DNA from 2 places in the Alteromonas sp. MB-3u-76 genome. Region 1 is predicted to be linked to the other one. Evidence: riboswitches for the same ligand, from Rfam matches in the RefSeq annotation. Region 1 holds a riboswitch; the other holds the start of a gene.
The links. A riboswitch is a leader RNA that binds a small molecule or an ion and turns the genes downstream of it on or off. The one in region 1 is predicted to bind thiamine pyrophosphate.

Region 1 (7,911 bases):
GGTGCCAAGGTTATGGAAAAGTACATAAAGTCCGGCTTGCTTGAAGAAGATGAAAAAATGTTAGCTAGTCTAGCTAATGCTTATCACTCTGCGAAGGAATTTAAAACAGCGGCGTCGCTTTATGGTAAAGCTGCTGAGATGAGTTCTGATCCAGAGCTTTACAAAAAGCAAGGCACGCTTTTACTTGTTGCTGAAGACTATAAAGGCGCTATTAAGGCATTAGAAAATGCGCTTGATAGAGGTGTTGAAAAGCCTGCTAAAGTTCACTTCACACTTATGGAAGCGAATTTCTACGCGGGTAACTTCAAAGAAGCCTTCAGACATATTCAAGAAGCTAAGAAAGATCGCTCTCTTCGCCGCAACGCATCGGCGTGGGAACCTTACATCATGGAAAAAGCGAAAAATCGCGGCATAAGCATTTAATCGATTTGCTTGTTCAAAAAGCCTCCTCACGGAGGCTTTTTTGTTTTACTAATCCTTTTGACTTTCTACATTGCACAAAAAGCGCTGTACTAAGCATTTGAGGCTATTATTAGTCTCCTTTTTTCCTGAGGTTTCTATAACGTCTGCCAGTATTGCATAGTCGAGTTCTTGTTTTGATAACAAGGGTATTAGTTTTTCACTAGTGCATTGGGGGTAGGTTGCGAATATTGCATCGTTAAAGCAATCGCCAAAGTTGATTGAGCTCGCCTGGTGTTTAGAACAAGTATCTTGCCGCTTAATCGTATTGTTATATCTACACGTATTTTCGGATATAGATTTTGCCAGAGAAGAGACTATAGGCCAAACGCTTTCTAGATGCCTATATCCGCTTACAAAGTGCGATAGCTTTTTGATGTACAGGTCTTGCAACTGGTAGCTAATATAAGTGAAAGGAAGTTGTTTTTGGTGACTCTCGTAGATATTGTTAAGTATAGACTCTTCTTCTTCTGCGCGGCTTGAAAGTGAATAAATGCTTAGCGCACTCACTTCTCCACTAGCTTTATTTCTTTTTTCACCCCTATACACGCACTTGAAATGATTGGCATCCCAAAACATATTTACATGTTCGTCGATTCCGTAAGAGGTAGTTAAAAAATCCACTTTTTTTCTGCTTGCCGCCTGCTTTATCTCACTAAGAATAGCTTTACCAAATCCCTTTCTTTGATACTTAGGGTGTACAGCAATACGGTTGATACGCCAGTAGGTTAACGCAGCATTTTTACCATTAGCGGTGAGCAATGTAATTCGTTGAGCGCTCAAGTGACCTTTAGGTCTTCGTTTCCCTATGGCAATATCATCCCCCAACTCTTGAAGCGCATTACCGCCTTCTTTATTGACTACCGCGGCGCCCACAACACGAGAATGGTGAAAGTGCACGAATAAAATAAGGTCAGGGCTGTCCATTAGGCGCATGAGATCGTCTGGTGAAGTTTGATAATGCGCAAGGGCTAATAAACTCATCACTTGAGAAAGCTCAGTCTCGTTAAGACGGGTAAACGCTGTAGCTAGTATTTGGGGATGTATATTGAGCTCATCGTTTTTTAAATGATTTTCAATACTGGTCTCTTGATTATCTACTTTGTCGTTAAGTTGCTTCTGTCTCAACTCGTCAGTGCTGTTAACCGAACTAGCCGATAACTCAATAGTTGATGAAGCGTTAACGTCTTCAAACAAGAACACACCTCTTAAAAAGTCCTCGATAGGATCATTTTCCAACCAGCGCAGTGGCGTTGTAAGTTCTATCTGATTAAGGTCGGTGCTTTTTGTGCGTTTTAGGAAGTTGGTTAAACGCGGCATAAGTTTATGCAGGAAGCCACTTCCGCTCCCCTCATAACCTTGAATAGTGGTGCTTAATACCCAGCTACAGTTTTTTTCAACAATTTCAAAAAGCATAGGCAGAGGAAAGGAGGCGGCTTCGTCGATAAGGATAACGTCATTATTACCTTGCTTGAGCAGTGTATTATCGGGAGCCATCCACTCGATAACACCATCGCCCATTATGTATTTTTTATCAGAAATTTTACGCATCTTTAGAAGCTGAGTACTTTCCGATATCTTCTCTAATTGGTTAAAAACAACATGTACATTGTCTATAAGGGTACTCGTTAACAACACCCGTTTGCCTTTACACAACAGGTACCAAGCAAATATACCTAATAATGTAGATTTTCCGCGGCCTCTTGGCGCAGAAACAATTGTGTTTAGATTGCCGTTGCTATATTGCTCACAAAGTGCGTTAAATGCCTGCTTCTGTTGGGATGACAGAAAATGAACACTCCCATTTTCAAAATCATTTTCTACCAAACTCGTGCTGCTCTGTTCAATCTTAAAGTTATCACTACGTGATGAGACAGTCATAGACTGTGCGTTTGGTATATAAGTACTTTCTTGGCTGTGAAGGGCTACTCGCTTGTCAGCGTTCAAGTGTTGTACAGCCCTTGTTATATAAGCACTGAGGTTAATTGAATAACCATGAGAAATAAATGGGAAGTCGTGTTTATACGGCCATGTCTTAAGTGCTGGAGTTACTAGAATTAAACAGCCAGACTTTTTTACAGTTCCAGCTAGGGCCATAACGTTGCCCGGGCTGAATGATTCATGGCAATGTAAAATACCGATATCTCGTTCAGAACCTAAAAGCATTTTTCTGTTTTTACCTTTTAGTTCTGAGCCGGTAAAGGAATCTACCTGAATATTCTCAGGAATATTGTTCATTAAAAAACTAAGGCTGCTACGACAGAAGGCTTCATCTCCAGATATAACAAGTATGCGCCTGTGATAATCATTAGGTTTGCTTCTTAATGCTGGGTTGCCCATATCGAGCTTCGACTCATAGCTATCAAGGGTAAGAAGCCATTCGCGTAATTGTTGTAGCGCCATGTAAAGTTTTTTTCGGTATAATTAAAGTCATATAGTAGCGATTTATATTAAGGAATTCGAATGCGCTTTCTCTCTCGGCGTTTAGTTATGCCCAACGATCTCAATTATGCCAACTCATTGTTTGGCGGTAGAGCACTAGAGTGGATTGACGAAGAAGCTGCCATATGGGCGATATGTCAGCTTGAAACCAATTGTTTGGTCACCAAGCACATTGGTGAAATTAGTTTCGAATCGCCAGCAATGCAGGGCGATATTGTTGAGTTTGGTTTAGAGACCAAAGCGGTGGGGAGAACCTCTATTACCGTAAGTTGCCTTGTGCGTAATAAAGCGACGAAAAAAACAATTTGTTTTGCCGACGATATTGTTTTTGTAAAAGTTGACCCTGAGTCAAGACAGCCTACTGCCCACGGAAAAACATTAGAGGGGCTAATAGCGCAAACCGATGATGAAGTTCGCAGATTAAATCTGAATATAGATAAAAGCTGAAGGCCGAATGCAAGCGCATGTAAATTTTCACAACGTTTTGAATTTTTAATAAGTTAGAAGAAATATGAACTTAGCTTAACGCTTGCTGTGCTTGACCGAACAGAGGGAGGTGGTACACTCCGTCGCGTTCGTTATTTTTCATTGATTTTTAAACGAATTATACCAAGGGGTGTCCGTTTTACGGTCTGAGATCCACAACAGTGGGAACCCTTAAACCTGATCCGGATAATACCGGCGTAGGAATGGTTTACAATATAGCCTGAACACCTGCCGTTAATCCCGGGTCTTTTTTCTTATTAAGAGAACAAGAGATCCTATGTACAAACAATTTTTCACTCTATCCTTAGTTGCATCCTCTATTCTTGGGCAAGCAAGCTCTGCATTTGCACAAGCGAGCGTTACCGAAAATGTTCAAAATGACGCTGTAGCAGCACAAGAAATAGAAAAGATAGTCGTCACGGGCGACTTTCGTCAAACCACACTAGACCAGCTTAGCACCAGCGCGACTATTTTGGGCCAAGAGCGCTTGCGCAGTAGACAGCCTTCACATATCGATAGCGTGTTAAACAGCATTCCCAATGTAAACTTTGCTGCGGGTGCGTCTCGCGGAAGGTTTATTCAAATTCGCGGTATTGGTGAAAGAAGTCAGTTCGCAGAGCCGATTAATCCATCAGTAAGCTTTATCACCGATGAATTCGATTTTTCAGGTTTAGCCGCAGCGGGCATTATTTTCGATACTAAGCAGTTAGAAGTATATCGAGGACCGCAGGCGACGCTTTATGGAACAGGAGCTTTAGCGGGTGCGGTAAAATTATCGAGCAACGATGTGGGCAGCAGCGCACCAGATTATGTAGAAGCCCGAGTTGGTAACAAAGATAGCTATCGTGTTGAAGCGGCTACCGGCGACGACATCAATGCGAATTGGGGATATCGAGTTGCCTTAGTGCATAACAGAAGTGATGGCTTTGTTGAAAATACCTTCTTAAATAGAGACGACACCAATAACATAGATGAAACCGCAATGCGTGTGGCAGTTGAGGGTAATGTAGATAAAAACACCACTCTGGCACTTGCATATCGCTGGTATGACATCGACAACGGCTATGATGCGTTTTCTTTAGACAATGACAATAGAACGCTTTCTGACGAGCCAGGTTTTGATGAACACCAAACCCATGCTGTTAGCGCTCGCTCAACAACAGCAACACGCGCTGGTGACCTTATTGTGATAGCCACTCATGCTTCTCACAACATAGCCTATGGTTATGATGAAGACTGGACATTCACGGGCTTCCATCCGTTTGGATACACCTCTTTCGACGCCTACTTTCGCGATGTAGATACTCAAACTGGGGAAGTGCGCTTTGTATCTTCAGATGATGCTGCGCTATTTAATGGCAAAACAAACTGGACCGTGGGGGCCTTTTACAAAGGCACCGAAGAGAAGCTGTTGCGCCAATATACCTATCTAAGCGGCGATTATGCTAGCGAGTTTGCGCCTACCACTACAGCACTTTATTTGCGCACAGAAACTCGTTTACAAGATGATTTAACCTTAATTGCAGGCGTTCGTGCAGAAAATTACGATTTTGAATTTGCTGATAATCGTGGTTTAACTCGAAGTAATGATACCAATATGGTGGGGGGCAAAATCGCTCTTCAATACACCCGTGGAGATCATTTTTATTATGGAAGTATCTCAAGAGGCTTTAAAGGCCCGGGGTTCAATCCAGACAACAGAGTTAATGAAGACCAACGTTTCTTCGACGAAGAATACAATTGGAACTATGAAGTCGGTGTTAAAGGTCCGCTTCTTGTTTCTAACTTAACAGCCCGTGCTGCTATTTTTTATATGGACAGAACCGACACACAAGTGAGCGACTTTGATGTTATAACTCGCGAAGATGGTACTGCTGGATTTGTAGATATAATCGATAACGCTGATTTAGGCACAAATAAAGGGGCTGAACTTGAGCTATCGTGGCTTGCTTCTGATGTGTGGCAAATTAGCGCGAGTGCCGGTTACCTATCGGCCACGTTTGAAGGTTATACACTAGCAGACGGTACTGTGGTTGATGAGCAACGTCAGGCACAAGCTCCTAAATGGACAGGCAACTTATACAGTGAATATGCGCTTACAGATGCTATTACATGGCGAGTGGATATAGATTATAAAGATGAATACCGCTTTTCTGATGGGCATGATGTGACTGCGCCTTCCACGACGTTAGTAAACTCAGAGATTGTTTTTGTTAACGGCAATTGGCAAACCTCGGTTTGGGTGCAAAATGCGTTTGACAGAGAATACTACACGCGGGGCTTTGGTGGTTTTAGTAACGATCCCAGGGATGAATATGCCTTTGAAGAGCCTTACTATCAGTTGGGAAATGGTCGACAGTTTGGTGTTACTGCTAAATACGAATTTTAAAGGGGTAGGTTTATGCAAGTTATGGTTGAATTGTCACTGTATCCACTGGTGAATGAATACATTCCGCCTATTCAGCAATTTATTGACAGACTAAATAGCTACGAGGCGCTCAATGTAACAACATGCTCAACAAGCACGCAGGTTACTGGCGATTACACAGAGGTAATGACGATTTTAGGCGAAGAAATGCAGCGCATACACGAAGAAGTAGGGCAGGCCATTTTCGTTGCTAAATTTCTTAATTTTGATGCAATGCAAGCAAGAAAGTCCTCATAGTGCAGGACTTTCTTTCAAGCTTTTATACTCAAATAACCGCGACCTCGCCATTAGAGTGGATAGCAGTCGTATTGGCATTGGCTCATGTCGCACTCGCGGCAAAGCAAAATAGTTGGTGTTGGCTTTGCGCATTTGTCAGCACCGCTATTTATACTTGGTTGTTTTGGCAAGTTACCTTGCCTTTTCAAGCAGCGCTAAATCTGTTTTATATGGTAATGGCGGGTTACGGATATTATCAATGGTCGAAGGGAAGCACGGCAGACGGAGGCGTCAAGAAGGTTCATTCTTGGGCGCTTTGGATCCATAGCCTAATAGTGCCTGTGATGTTGCTACTTGCGTATGGTCTATCTTCGGTAGCAAGCTCTCAATTTAACAGTGAGTACTTACTACTTGATGCCAGTATAAATTTACTGAGTGTGATAACGACATTTATGGTTGCGCATAAAATTCTTCAAAATTGGGTCTATTGGTTCTTTATCAATCTCGCTTCGGCCTATCTCTATTTACAGGTTGGCTACGCGCTTTCAGCTTGCCTTTTCTTGGGCTATGTTGGCTTCTCAATATTTGGTTACTATCAGTGGTTTACGCAATGGAAAGCTCAGAGTGAAAATAGAATACATTCTCAGTCAGTTACACGAAGCGCTTAATTTGAGCCCTGAAGCGACACTGCACAAGTGTCCTTCAGGCGCCGTAAATCATGTTTACCAATTGTGTGATGTTAACCTTCACGCAGCAGTTAAATGGCTGGGTGACGACGACTTTAGCGGGGTTAACAGGCAACAACAGTTTCAACTTCAGAAATCTTTGTCTGACTTAGGTGCTGCTCCTGTGCCTTTTTGGTTAAGCGAAGATGCAACTATCTGGGCTGAACAATGGGTACATCAATCGGAAGGTCAAGTCAAAACCGGAGAGGCAGATAAAGAAAAGGGCACTCAGAGTGACGCGTCTCTTACCCCAGCAAAAATGGCCAAGGTGCTTGCGCAATTGCACGCTTTGCCAGTTGTTGATGGCCCTAAGTTGCATTTGCATGAAAGATGGCACCACTATATCACCATTGCAAACCTCGATAAGCGCAGTGATTTATTTTGCAAAGCATGTGACCTCGAAGATGCAGTCATACGCAGTGAGAACGATAAACAGGATGTGGTGCTTTGCCATAACGACTTACTTGAAGCCCACGTATTGGAATATTCCAGTTCGCCTCCTATGGTTGTAGATTGGGAATACGGTGCAGTGGGTAACCGTTATTTCGACATTGCGTCATGCTGTTTGATAAATTCATATACGCACAATGAAAGCCTAGAATTGATATCTGCTTACGCTGATATTGTGGGGATAAGTCATAAAGCAGCGCTTAAGCAATATTCACTTTTTGAAAAAATAGTAAGCGTAACCAATGCTCTTTGGAGCGCTGCACTGGTGAAAACATCAAGTGATAAAACGGTTTGAAACGTCGCCTAGATGGAAAATTAAACGTTTTGAGCGTAATTTAAGCATGAGTGCAGGAGAGTCAATAAAAAGGCTTTACCTTTTCAAAGTCATACGTATAATTCACTTCGCGCTAGGGGTGTAGTTCGAATTGGTAGAACAGCGGTCTCCAAAACCGATGGTTGGGGGTTCGAGTCCCTCCACCCCTGCCACTCTTCCTCTTTCTTTCCAATTGCTATTCGTTTCATATTCAATGTATTTTGCCTCGATTATTTCATTATAGTTTTGATGGAACCGATTAGTCGTTCAATATTCTTATTGAGTAAAGTAAACTAATGGATACTACGTGAGTTGCTTTTAGAGTTAATTCTTTTCTTTACTTGCGTATTTTTTCAGTTTGACGTTTGTATAAAGCGGTCGGTTTTTTACGA
Region 2 (7,911 bases), 390 kb from region 1:
CGTGACGAATTGCTTTAATATCCGCATCAAACAGGTCTTCTTGCCCCAAGTGCACGCCAAACGCACCGTGCTCAATAGCGAGTTCCCAGTGATCATTGATAAAAAGCTGACAAGACGTGCCCCTGGTTAAGGCTACGGCTTTTTTTATTTCTTCAGATATCCATGCTTGCCCTGAATCTTTTTTATCTGACTTTATTCGCAGCTGAATAATATTCACGCCAGTAGGCAACAGCCTTTCTATCCAGTCAGCGCTATCCACAACAGGGTAAATCCCTCTTTTAAGTGCAATGGGCACAAATGGCTCAAATGGAGAACTATGCTGATGACTTATTTCTCTCTCACCGTTCGCAGAGGTTTTAAACACACTATTTTTAAAGCACACCGCAGGGAATATGTCGGGGTTTGTAGGGAAGCCTACCGCTTTAGGATGGTGAAACTTATCCCGTTGTGATGTCGATACGTTTCGTACCTTTCTCACATAAGCATTGGCGAGGGTAAGCGCATCATTAACACAATAGTCCTTGGCATAAAAACCAGCAATGGCAGAGGCCAACAGGCAGCCTGTACCTCTAAGCTCTCCTGCATCGCACCGTGGCTGTGAAAACGAAACGTCTTCGGTCTGGGTAAAATACATATCTGTGGCATCACATTGCCAATCGGCATGACCCGCTTTTACAAAGACGCCTTTTAGTAAAGTTGCTTTTTCGGCCCCAGGGTGTTCTGCAAGGTTGGAAGTTGCAAGCAAGGTTTTGGCGGCTTTTTTAGCATCATGGTGAGAACTTATGGTGCTTTGGTTACGAAAATACTCGCTGAGTGCTGCAAGCTCGCTAACGTTAGGCGTTACAATATCTGCCACATTGAGAAGTTGCACTATGGCTTCTTTGCTGAGCCTGCTGATGGTGCTCCCGGATGAAGTTTGCAACACTGGGTCCCAGATTATAAAGGGGCGAGGCCCAGCCAATAACTCAATGCGGGCGCAAAGTGAAAATGCTTGTTCGTCGTTGGCAACAGCGCCTATTTTTATGCAGTGGGGCAACCCCTCACTTGCTAAAGCTTGCCATTGCTCGTTAATCACAGAGGGCGCCATAGGCGTTTGCGCCAGCATCTTGCTGTTCGATTGTGCGGTTACCTGAGTGACTATTACACAGCCGCGCACGCCCAAGTCACAGAGCGTAGCGAGGTCGCGGGTTACACCCGCACCTCCGCTAGAGTCTGTGCCGCCTACACACCATACAGTCGGTGCGTATAATGGCGAGTTTGATGTCGAGTTAAATAAGGTCGATTCAGTCATTTAAAGGCCTACGGATTTGTCGGCACCGTGGTAAAGCTCTGCACCACTTTCGTTAAATGCTTTAGCCATATCTTTCATGCCTTCTTTTTGCGCTTCAAGTGTTTCCTTTTTGGCGACCTCTCGCACTTCCTGTGATATTTTCATGCTGCAAAATTTAGGGCCACACATAGAGCAAAAATGCGCTACCTTGCCAGATGCCTGTGGTAACGTTTCATCGTGATAGGCTCTGGCAGTGTGCGGATCGAGGGCAAGATTAAATTGATCTTCCCATCTGAATTCGAAGCGCGCTTTCGACATGGCATTGTCTCGAATTTGAGCACCAGGATGACCTTTCGCTAAATCTGCAGCGTGAGCGGCAATTTTATAGGTGATAAGCCCCTGCTTTACGTCTTCTTTATTGGGCAGCCCTAGGTGTTCTTTGGGGGTGACATAGCAGAGCATGGCACAGCCATACCAGCCAATCATTGCAGCACCTATGCCAGAGGTAATGTGGTCGTAACCTGGCGCTATGTCGGTAGTAAGCGGGCCTAGCGTATAAAAGGGGGCTTCATGGCAATGCGTGAGCTGCTCTTCCATATTGGCTTTAATCATGTGCATTGGCACGTGCCCTGGGCCTTCTATCATTACCTGTACGTCGTATTCCCACGCAATTTTTGTCAACTCGCCTAGGGTGTGCAGCTCGGCAAATTGCGCCTCATCATTGGCATCGGCAACACTCCCAGGCCTAAGGCCATCGCCAAGAGAAAGCGACACATCGTATTGGGCGCAAATCTCGCAGATCTCCTGAAAGTGTTCATATAAAAAGCTTTCTTGATGGTGACTTAAACACCATTTAGCCATAATAGAGCCGCCGCGAGACACAATGCCGGTAACTCGTTTTGCCGTCATCGGCACATATTCAAGCAGTACGCCGGCGTGAATAGTGAAGTAGTCTACGCCTTGCTCAGCCTGCTCAATAAGCGTGTCTTTAAATACCTCCCAAGTAAGTGCTTCTGCTACACCATTTACCTTCTCCAAAGCCTGATAAATTGGTACCGTGCCGAGAGGAACCGGACTGTTGCGAAGCAACCATTCTCTCGTTTCGTGAATGTTTCTACCTGTTGATAAATCCATAATGGTATCTGCGCCCCATCGGGTAGACCAAACCAACTTTTCGACCTCTTCTTCAATAGACGAAGTCACCGCAGAATTGCCGATGTTGGCGTTTATTTTAACTAAAAAATTGCGGCCAATAATCATGGGCTCCAGCTCTGGGTGATTAATATTGCACGGTATAATTGCCCGTCCAGCCGCCACTTCCTGGCGCACAAATTCCGGTGTTATTACTTCGGGTAGGCTTGCTCCAAAGCTTTCGCCTTGGTGTTGTTGGGTTAAATCGACATGCTGAATGGACGAGCGGCCCATATTTTCTCGAATGGCTATGTATTCCATTTCTGGGGTAATGATCCCTTGCCGAGCGTAGTGAAGTTGGGTCACGTTTTTTTGTGACTTAGCCCGCCGCGGTTTTCTGCTGCGCAAAAACCTAAAGTCTTCAGCAAACACATCTGCCTCTCGCTCCTTCGCAAAAGAAGAGGTAACACCATCTAACTCTTCAGTATCGTTGCGCTGCTGTATCCATGGCGAACGCATTGGAGATAGCCCTCTTTGCACATCAATTGTTTCCAACGGATCACCGTAAGGTCCTGAAGTGTCATAAACTGGAATAGGAGGGTTTGGTTCATGCAGCGGGTTTTGCTCTGTACCGCCAATTAAACTGTCGTGCTGATGAATAAGGCGCATAGCAACTTTGATATCGTTGCTGGTTCCTAGTTCGTAATGACGAGTAGAGTTTGGGTAAGCCTCACCGGCTAATTGATTGATAAAGTGTTGCGCTTGTTGGCGCTGTTCGCGTCGTGTCGACATAGCATTTAGGCCCTTTTGAGTTGGCGTTAGGTAAAATGCTTGTCAGGAGTGAAAAGAAAAATGAAGTGCAGAGCATGATGCAAAACACGCGTGCCGATTAAGTTTAAAACTAAATGCGATTGACAGGGTAAGACATCAAACCCGTATCAATTTTATTGTGAACATTCTTTCATTAAAGTCTGTTCAAACGCAAAAAAAGTGTTAAAGCACGATACAACATTTATTCTTGTTCCCTTCGCAGGTATTAGCCTGATCAGGTTCTACGGATCCCGCTTTCGCAGTCTCAGCTTACTGGATAACCAGTGAAGCACTCCGACAAGTAACTTGCCGAATACTATATATTCATCGTGTACCGAATTACAACCTTTGTCTTTTTTTAACTGCTGGCATGGCTAAAAAAGACATTTTTTATGTTTTTACAGAGTTGCTGCATTACACTGAATCTCGTCAATTTTTCAGCGCGAATGTCAAAAAAAGGCGTGGTATGGATACTTTTATCGCAACATTACCCATCATAGTGCTAGTTTGGAGCATGACAAAAGAGCGACCATGGCCAGCTCATATAGCATTGCCATTAACGGCATTATTCATTGGCTTTCTGCAGCTATTCTACTTTCAGGGTAGAGCACCAGAATTAGCAGCAAACACAATTGCAGGTTTACTTTCAGTGTTAACACCACTGTCGATAGTAGCGGGCGCCATCCTGCTAAACAGTATACTTGTTCGTTCAGGCTCGCAGGAAAAGCTAAGACACTACTTAGAAAGTGTCAGTAGCAATAAAGTGGCGCAACTTATGATTATTGGTTGGGCATTTACTTTTATGCTTGAGGGAGCGTCTGGTTTTGGCACGCCGGCGGCCATTGCTGCGCCTATTTTGGTAGGATTGGGTTTTCCCGCTCTGCGTGTTGCACTTCTCACGCTCGTTATGAATACCATTCCAGTCTCGTTTGGTGCTGTTGGCACGCCCACTTGGTTCGGCTTTGAGGCGCTCAACTTAAGTGAGGAAACATTATTAGAAGTATCCTCTCTCACTGCTTTCATTCATTTTGTCGCAGGTTTTTTTATTCCCTTACTGGCGCTTAAATTCGTAGTGGGGTGGCGCGATATTCGGGCTAATGCAGTATTTATTTTTATCAGTGTTTTAAGTTGTACTGTGCCTTACCTTTTGTTGGCTCAAGTAAACTATGAATTCCCTGCCTTAATTGGCGGTGCAATTGGACTTTCCCTGTCGATTGCCTTTGCAAAATTTGGAGTGGGGCTTAAACGTGTAAATCATACCAGTACGAATCTGAAAAAAGAGAGCTCATTGGAAAATATTGTAGTGGGTCTATCTCCATTTATTATCATGATCGTTATTCTCGTAATAACGCGTGTGCAGCAGCTAGGGGTAAAACCGCTTTTAAATAACACCGAAGTTTGGTTTCAGCTCTTTGACATTGAAGTAAGTAAAGCCCTCATTGTTAGCTGGAATGACATTCTTGGTACTACTATCAGCTGGTCTTATAAAACCCTGTATGTTCCAGCGCTTATTCCTTTTATTGTTACCATTGTCCTGTTAATTCCTTTTTTAAAAGTGAGTTTTTTTGAGCTTCGCCAAGCAGTTTCCGAAACGGGAGAGCGCATCAAGCATCCCGCTATTGCCCTTGTTGGAGCGCTTATTATGGTTAATTTTATGATGCAAGGGGGTGAATCATCGCCCATGTTTATCATTGCTAATAACTTAGCTGACGCGACCGGAGAAAATTGGCTTTATGTAGCGTCGTTACTTGGTGCGTTAGGCTCATTTTTCTCTGGGTCTGCAACAGTTTCAAATCTTACCTTTGGTGGTATTCAATATGGTATCGCTGAACAGGCGCAACTGTCGGTCCCGCTGGTTTTGTCATTACAATCTGTTGGGGCTGCAATGGGAAATATGGTGTGTATTAATAATATTATTGCGGTCTCTGCAATTTTGGGGATAAAAAACCAGGAAGGAAAAATGATTAAGCAAACGATAAAGCCAATGCTTGTATTCGCGTTAATTGCGGGAATATTGTCTCAGGTTATGCGATAGGCTAGAGTAATTAGACGCAGCTATTTGTTTTCTCTTAGGTTTAAAAGCAATATGTCCTCTTGGGGAAGAATAGAAAAATCGAATTCACCAAGAACATTCATACCTAAAAGTCCGTCGGCATCAGGCAGCGCCTCCTCTGGAAGTACAATGGCTGAAACATCGTTAAATGTGTAACCTGCAAAGGTAAATTTTGGAATTTTTACAAGCTGAGCTTCCACACTTCCCGATGCTGTCTGAACGTTAAATATACCAATAAATGTCAGGTTTCTCATTTTGCCTAAACGGGCAAATAAGCGTGACGAAATGGCAGTCGTGCTAGCCCCAGTATCAAGGATCATCGATGCGCGTTGATTAAGTGCAATGGCTTCAACGCGATACTGATTGCCTATTCGCTCGAGCGCGACTTGAATATCGTCTGGGCTATCAGAAAAGGTGTTGGTAGTGTTTGTTTCATCATCATTAGCGTCTGTGTTTGCTGTTTGTTGTGCGTACGCCATATCGCGAATAGCCTGTGCATCGTTATCATTAAAGGGTAGGGCAGCGAGTACGTCCTCCATTAGTGTCATTTTTTCCTGATGCGCATAGGCGGTAGCCAAATTAAGCGTGAATTCCTTATTGTCTGGCTGGCGTTGAAATAGCGGCTCGTTGAGCTTGGCGACAAGCTCCCACTGCTGATTTTTTTGAAGCTGAGCTTGCGCTTGGTTGTACAGGCTTTCTACTTTGTGCTGAATTTTTTTCAAGGCACTTAGGGATAACGGCAGCTCAGCTAAATCGTAATAATTAATTAGCGCTGTAGGTAAAGGCTTCGTGCGCTCTACGAGCTCTGCTTCAAGAAGCAACAGAGGTTCGCTTAAGGGCGATAACTTTAGCTGGTTATTAATTTCTACCGCCAGCTGGCTATACTCGCCTGCCTCAAGCATTGCTGTTAACGCTTTGAGTGAGGGCGTTTGCGCATCAGCCATTAGCTCCGTGCTTTTAGGGTTATACTGGGTTGGGTTTTTATTGCAGTTTGCGCTGCCACCTTTACCAGCACCGCACACGCTATCACCCACGGAGTTTGTATTCGATTCATTGCCCGTTGATGAGCTAGTATAGCCGCTTTTAACAGAGCCGCCCTCATCATAGCTTGAAAGACGCTGCCACAAGTATATGTTTGTTACCAGCGAGGCGCTGAGTAACGCTATAACAACTACTATCAGAATGCGATTCATTCAAACTACTCAAAAACTAACTACGAATGTGTGCATATTATCGCTCGCGTTTTTCTGCAGGTAATTCAATACACGCCTCGCCATAGGCTCTTATAAATTGAGCCGGCATCCGTTTTGGCGCGCCTGTGTCTAAACTGACGCATACAAACTGGGTAAGCGCATCAAACACCGTTTTTTTGCGCTTAGAGCAAATAAATTGGAACTGTCTAGAAAGCGTAAGTTTATTATCGCATTTCACTATCCATGTGGCGCATTGTAAGGTGTCATTCAAGTGCGCAGGAAGATGATAATTCAACTCATGACGTCTAATTACCATGCCTCGATTAAGTGTTTGGTAATCTGTAAATTGAAGTCCTAACGCATTAGAGTGAGCCCATGCCAATTTCTCTAATTGTGCCAAGTAGGCCACATTATTAACGTGGTTGTAATGGTCAATATGTGTCGCATCAATATGCCAGTCTTGAATGAATGGCTTATCGTACATCCAATCAATAGCGTGTTCTTTCAAACAAAATTCCTTGTTAAACCTGTTATTGCTAATGGCCTGCCGTTTACGGCTGTAATGGCACATTGGGAAGCGGATTATCAACTGGCAGCCGAGTAGTTTCGCTCAGTAAGATTTCCATAAGTTGCGTTTCACGCTTCAATACCGGTTGAATAAAGCTTTGCACGTCACCAATGGCTTTGAAAGAGTTGAATCCTCGTTCCAAAAACTCATGCAGTGCAAGTAACCCCGCCATTTTTGCTGGGCGACGAGAAAGTGAAATAAGCATACCAATACCCCGCACTTTGATTACGTCGGCAAGCTGATCGCCTAGGTGCGATATAATATTTATCTGCTTCTCGCGATCTGCCTTTCTTCCAACATGCCGATATGCCATTGCATAGGTGTCTTTATTAATTGGCTCGTTTAGAAAATGAGCATGTAGATACTGGGCTAGCTCCATATCTAAGTCGAAAGAGAGCGCGTTTAGAGAAAGTGCATCATTCATCGCATTCATGGCTTTTTCGGGCAGTACTTTTGCCAATTTGGGTATTACGCGCACTAAATCTGCATCGCGCTGGCTAAAGTCTTTAGGCCCGTAAAGCTCCTCAACGAAAAACGCCATCGCCTTCTGGTAGCGCTTTTGCTGGGCCAAATCATCGTGGCTCACTAATAATCGCTGACACTGCCAGTCTTGGAGTTGATGCACAAGAGGCATAATATTCAGTTTGTTTGCCAAGTCACGTTGAGCATTAACGCGATGAATATGTTTAATGATGTCTTGTGCCAAGCTTTTTCACCCCATGTTTTTGATAAGTGAATCAATTCGTAAAGCTAGATTGACTCATGCGAGCCTAGCTTTCAAGTGAGAAGTCACCTCTTTGCTGATATAATCTGCGCCAAATTAATTCTGTGACGATGCTTGCGCAACACCAGGTAGGCTTGTTTTATCCAGCATACTCAGTGCGTG

Region 2: another riboswitch for thiamine pyrophosphate. It lies ahead of thiC (phosphomethylpyrimidine synthase ThiC); the one in region 1 lies ahead of CW735_RS05485 (TonB-dependent receptor).

What each region holds. Positions count from the first base shown of each region.
Region 1 covers NZ_CP025115.1:1,209,611-1,217,521, forward strand. Annotated here, with positions in the region: gene CW735_RS05470 (tetratricopeptide repeat protein) at 1-423, shown strand, start outside; gene CW735_RS05475 (GNAT family N-acetyltransferase) at 472-2,862, opposite strand; gene CW735_RS05480 (acyl-CoA thioesterase) at 2,923-3,348, shown strand; TPP riboswitch at 3,504-3,608, shown strand; gene CW735_RS05485 (TonB-dependent receptor) at 3,665-5,776, shown strand; gene CW735_RS05490 (YkoF family thiamine/hydroxymethylpyrimidine-binding protein) at 5,789-6,052, shown strand; gene pnuC (nicotinamide riboside transporter PnuC) at 6,052-6,699, shown strand; gene CW735_RS05500 (phosphotransferase) at 6,656-7,501, shown strand; tRNA gene CW735_RS05505 (tRNA-Trp) at 7,616-7,692, shown strand.
Region 2 covers NZ_CP025115.1:1,601,532-1,609,442, forward strand. Annotated here, with positions in the region: gene thiE (thiamine phosphate synthase) at 1-1,291, opposite strand, end outside; gene thiC (phosphomethylpyrimidine synthase ThiC) at 1,292-3,193, opposite strand; TPP riboswitch at 3,407-3,518, opposite strand; gene CW735_RS07195 (L-lactate permease) at 3,678-5,246, shown strand; gene CW735_RS07200 (retropepsin-like aspartic protease family protein) at 5,267-6,457, opposite strand; gene CW735_RS07205 (acyl-CoA thioesterase) at 6,495-6,941, opposite strand; gene CW735_RS07210 (FFLEELY motif protein) at 7,009-7,731, opposite strand.